One region of the Rheinheimera sp. KL1 genome, then DNA from elsewhere that is predicted to be linked to it. Evidence: riboswitches for the same ligand, from Rfam matches in the RefSeq annotation. Region 1 holds a riboswitch; the other holds the start of a gene.
The links. Region 1 has a riboswitch for cyclic di-GMP ahead of WH43_RS06970 (hypothetical protein). Riboswitches for the same ligand answer to the same signal wherever they lie in the genome.

Region 2: linked by a shared signal. The riboswitch ahead of WH43_RS01355 (OmpA family protein) and the one ahead of WH43_RS06970 (hypothetical protein) in region 1 are both predicted to bind cyclic di-GMP.

Annotation. Positions count from the first base shown of each region.
Region 1 is NZ_LAMX01000013.1:139,215-141,408, forward strand. It holds gene WH43_RS06965 (transcriptional repressor) at 1-186, opposite strand, end outside; cyclic di-GMP riboswitch class I at 571-665, shown strand; gene WH43_RS06970 (hypothetical protein) at 841-2,194, shown strand, end outside.
Region 2 is NZ_LAMX01000004.1:29,141-31,334, reverse strand. It holds gene flhA (flagellar biosynthesis protein FlhA) at 1-749, shown strand, start outside; cyclic di-GMP riboswitch class I at 1,081-1,169, shown strand; gene WH43_RS01355 (OmpA family protein) at 1,364-2,194, shown strand, end outside.

The DNA of each region.
Region 1 (2,194 bases):
CCGATAAATAGTGGCTGGTTTAGCCGCTGGTTCACTGGCTTTTAACTGTTCCAGTAATTCATATGCACCAATACCACCGTGAGTATCCGCCAATAAGCGGAATACTTTTTCTCGTATGGTAGTAAAACGCGCGCCATTCACATCACAAATATGGCGTGCTCTGGTGACCAAAGATTCAATCGACATAACTCAGCCCACTCTCGTAGCAATAGCGGCAGTTTATCACAGAAGTTTGTTCACTCCAGCTTTTGAGTTGGGATTTCCTGATACAAAACAGAAGTTAAGTCATATATGTACCAGAGCCTCTTTTTTATTCTTTGTCTCTTCGTTTTATCAAGGGCGTCGGAGAGTCTCACTTCGTAGCTAGCTGTTTTTAGAGGAGCGCAAGGCAATAAGCGCATAGATTTATAAAGACGTTATCTGCGGCTGACCTATTCTTTGTGCCTTTAAAAGGTTGAAAAGTAATCTAACAGTGATTTTTTGTATTAATTTGTTTGTTTAAGTGTAAAAGTTTGTATATATTGTCGCCGTTTTCTTAGGCTGTATGGTCTGTTGTATCAGTCTAAGTGAAAACACAAATGGCAAACTGTTCCGAAAGGTCAGGACGCAAAGCCGCTGGTCTACTTACTTCTTTGATGAAGTATATGATGGCAGTGGTTGCATGTACTCACTCAGCTTCCTCTGATTTAAAGTATCTGGTCCTCCTTCTTTATAGTTATAAGTTTCTTTGCAGAATCTTTGCCCTTCTTGCCAACAGCCCTAAGTTGTTGTGGTTATTTTATAGCCTTTGAGTGCAGTCCTCAGTTGTACTCAGGTTTTTTGTTTGTATGGAGTTTTTCAATGTTGAAAAGGAAGTTAGCCCTCGGCGTGATCTGTGGTTTCACTTTTTCTGGACTGGTTGCATGTGGTGGCGGTGGAGGCTCGTCTGAACCTGCATCACAGGGTAATTCAACTACTCCGGCCCCAGCTCCAGTTCCTACACCCGAGCCTTCGGCTGCCAATACAGTCAAGTTTTCCGCAGGCACTTATGTGCGTGAGAATCAGGGCACTATTTCCGAAGCTGTTGTTGTCGACGATACTATGTATTACGTCAGCTTTGAGACTGACGGCACCATGTGGTCTCGTGTCGACAAAGTGAAAGACTATGTTGTCGCTGATAAGATTGTTGATGCTCCGGCTGTCTATCAACTCGCGGATCAAACTATGGTTAATTCAGGACAGTTTGATGCAACGCTTACTATCAATAGCGATAAAGTGATTAGCTCAATGACAGGTTTGGCTTTGTCTATGGGTAACAGTTTCTTTCTCAATGGCAATAGATTTAACCCAGTTGAAAATACTACAGATCTTAGCAAGTTGAATGGTCAATGGATTAGCTCCGATTTTCGAAGTGTCCAAATTGACGGCAACACCACACTCAGTGCTGTTGATGCAAACAACTGTCAAATCAGTGGCATTTTAAGTGCGAAGTCCAATGGTGTGTTTGCAGCAACCTTAACTTATAGCAGCTGCGACAAAGCGGGCAGCTACGAAGGTGTCTTATGGTCATACAACTTTAATGATGTGACTTACCTGAAGTGGTTTGGTTTAGACAACGGTAACAAGGCTGTAAGCGCTTCGTTAGATACTGTTGCATCTGAGCAGGAACAACTGGCTTTGTCCGGTAAGTTAAATACGGCCTTTTATGCCAACACTACGGGCAAAATCTTATTTACCAAAAGCAACAAAGTCTATTATTCAGGCGGTAACAATGGTGGAAAATACTTTTTTGAGTATCAGACACCTGTCGATGTCACTACCTTGAACGCGGCAGGTCAAGGTATTACCTGGCCAGTCAAAACTGCTGTGAAGGCTTCATTAAAACTGATGGTGCCGAAATTGACGGGCCAGGCTGTGGAAGGTGAGATCACGTACGACACGGACATGTCTGAATCTTTTTTCAATCTGCAACCTGTGCCAAAGCAATCTTTATTAAGCTCAGTGACGGGGAATTGGGGTGAGTTGAGTATCGCTGATAATGGTAGTTTAAGTGGTAAGTTATTGGATTGTACTGTAGTGAGCGGTACTGTATCCGGCTACGAAAACTCTATCGCTGACATTGCACTAGAGTTAACCTCTTGTGATGGGGCTGGTTCATATTCAGGTGTCGTTACCGCCCAGGATTTGGAAAAAGACCGTTTAATGTTGTTTGTCC
Region 2 (2,194 bases), on a different contig from region 1:
AGTTAACTGTTGATCCGGCCTATGGCTTAGAAGCGGTTTGGATTGAACCAGAGCAAAAAGCCAAAGCGTTAAATTTAGGCTATTCAGTAGTGGATGCCGCTACCGTCATTGCTACTCATGTTGGCAAAGTGATCAAAGAGAATCTGGCTGATTTATTTTTATTTGAGGATATTAAGCAATTTAATAAGCGTCTGGCTCAAGTGGCTCCTACTCTGGCTGAGAGTTTGGAAAAGGCCTTAACCCCTAATCTGCAACTTAAAGTCTATCGTTTGTTGCTCAAGGAGCAGGTCAGTTTAGGCGATGTGGTGACCATAGCCACAGCTTTGGTGGATAGTGCTGAAGTGACCAAAGATCCGATCTTACTGACCAGTGATGTGCGCTGTGCGCTGCAACGAGTGCTGGTAAAACAAGTGTTGGGAGAGAGGGAAGAGCTGGCGGCTTATAGTCTGGATGAAAAGCTGGAGCAAACCTTACAAAGTGCGTTAAATCAGGCGATGCAGGCAGGTAAGGTGGCGCTGGATAGTTTCCCTGTGGCGCCTAATTTACTCAGCCAATTTCAGCGTGCTATGCCGCAGGTGAAAGAGCAAATGCAGCAACAGGGTTATCAGCCAGTGTTGGTAGTTTTACCACAATTGCGGCCTTTACTGGCGCGTTATGCCCGTACTTTTACCCAAGGCTCGCTGGTAGTGTTGTCTTATAACGAAATTCCAGAGCAAATTCGGGTCAATGTGTTAGGTACTTTGGGATAAAAGGAGACCAAATAACAACAAAAAAGGATCTGGTGTTGATCCGTTCGTCGCTTGAAATCGGGATCTGAACGCAATTCAGCCTGAATTCAGACTAAGGTCTGATTTTGTCACCAAAAGGTCATGTACTATAGTTAGAATTCGTATGTTATTGAACTGTAAATATTTTTTTGACATGCTTTTACAATAAAACCAGATGCAGCTTTATGGCTATTTTTTGACTAAATGATTGAACGCCATAAAATAAAGCTTGCAGCCAGTTTTTTTTTGTTTATTGTAGAGTATTAAGTGAGAGTTCATTTTTGTTCAGAACCTCATTTTTCTAACAAGCTTAGAAATTAAAAGGCAAACTGGCCTAAAGGTCAGGACGCAAAGCCTCCGGTCTAAGGATCCAAAAGGATCTACGATAGCGGGGTTGCATTAGCAAGCGGTCACCCAAAAGGTGAACCTGTAGGTTGATCAATACTGGTCGAGCCTCGGTTTTGCCTGTTCAGGTGGATACACCACAGATCCGTCCAGGATTTGGCTGTATGCCTGTCTGCTTTTTTTGCCTTTTAATACTGTTTGTGGTTGACGTTTTTGTCGATTGCGGTTGGGCGGTTTAAAAGGATGAACCTGTGATTATTTCTTTGTTAGGTCTTTGGCTAACATCGGCTGTAGCTACTGCTCCGCAGTACACGCCCGCTATGGATCAATCAGAGTGGCGTATCAGCGGAGATCAGTTTCAGTGCCGGATGGAGCAAGATCTGGGCGCTATGGGTACTCTGGCTTTTAGTAAAGAGCCTGCCCGTGCTATTGAAATGCAACTGACTATGCATGCCGCGCATCTCGAGTTACAGGATGTGCAGGGCCATGTAGTCACTGCTGGCTGGCAACCTGAGCAGGTTGCGCCTGCGGTACAATTTTCCCCCACTTTTATTAATGCCAAAGTAGCCCGTTTTATTGAGCAGGTGCCTGTTGTGATGCAGCAGTTACAGCAGGGGTATTGGCTACAACTGATGCTGGATCTGCCAGGTCAGGAAATCACCCTGACAGTGCCTAATATCAAATCCACTTCAGCCCTCGCAAAATTCCAAAGCTGTATTGACGCTTTATTACCTTTGTCCTGGGCTCAGGCCCGCGAATTCCAACTATTTTTTCCGCTGAATGAACGCCAGCCTTCGGCTGATGACGCGGCTTACCTGAAAACCCTGGCACTTTATATTCAGCAAGACAAAGCAGTAAAAAAAGTACTGATAGACGGATATACCGACGATATGGGAAGCAGCATCGCCAACAGAGTGATGTCTGAAGAACGCGCCGACGAAGTCGCGTCACATTTAATTGAATTTGGTGTCAGCAAAAACAAACTGGAAATCCGTGCCCACGGCAACAGATATCCCGCGGCTGCTGGTAACAAAACACAATCGCACAACAGGAGAGTACTGGTCCGTTTGATCCGTACTCAA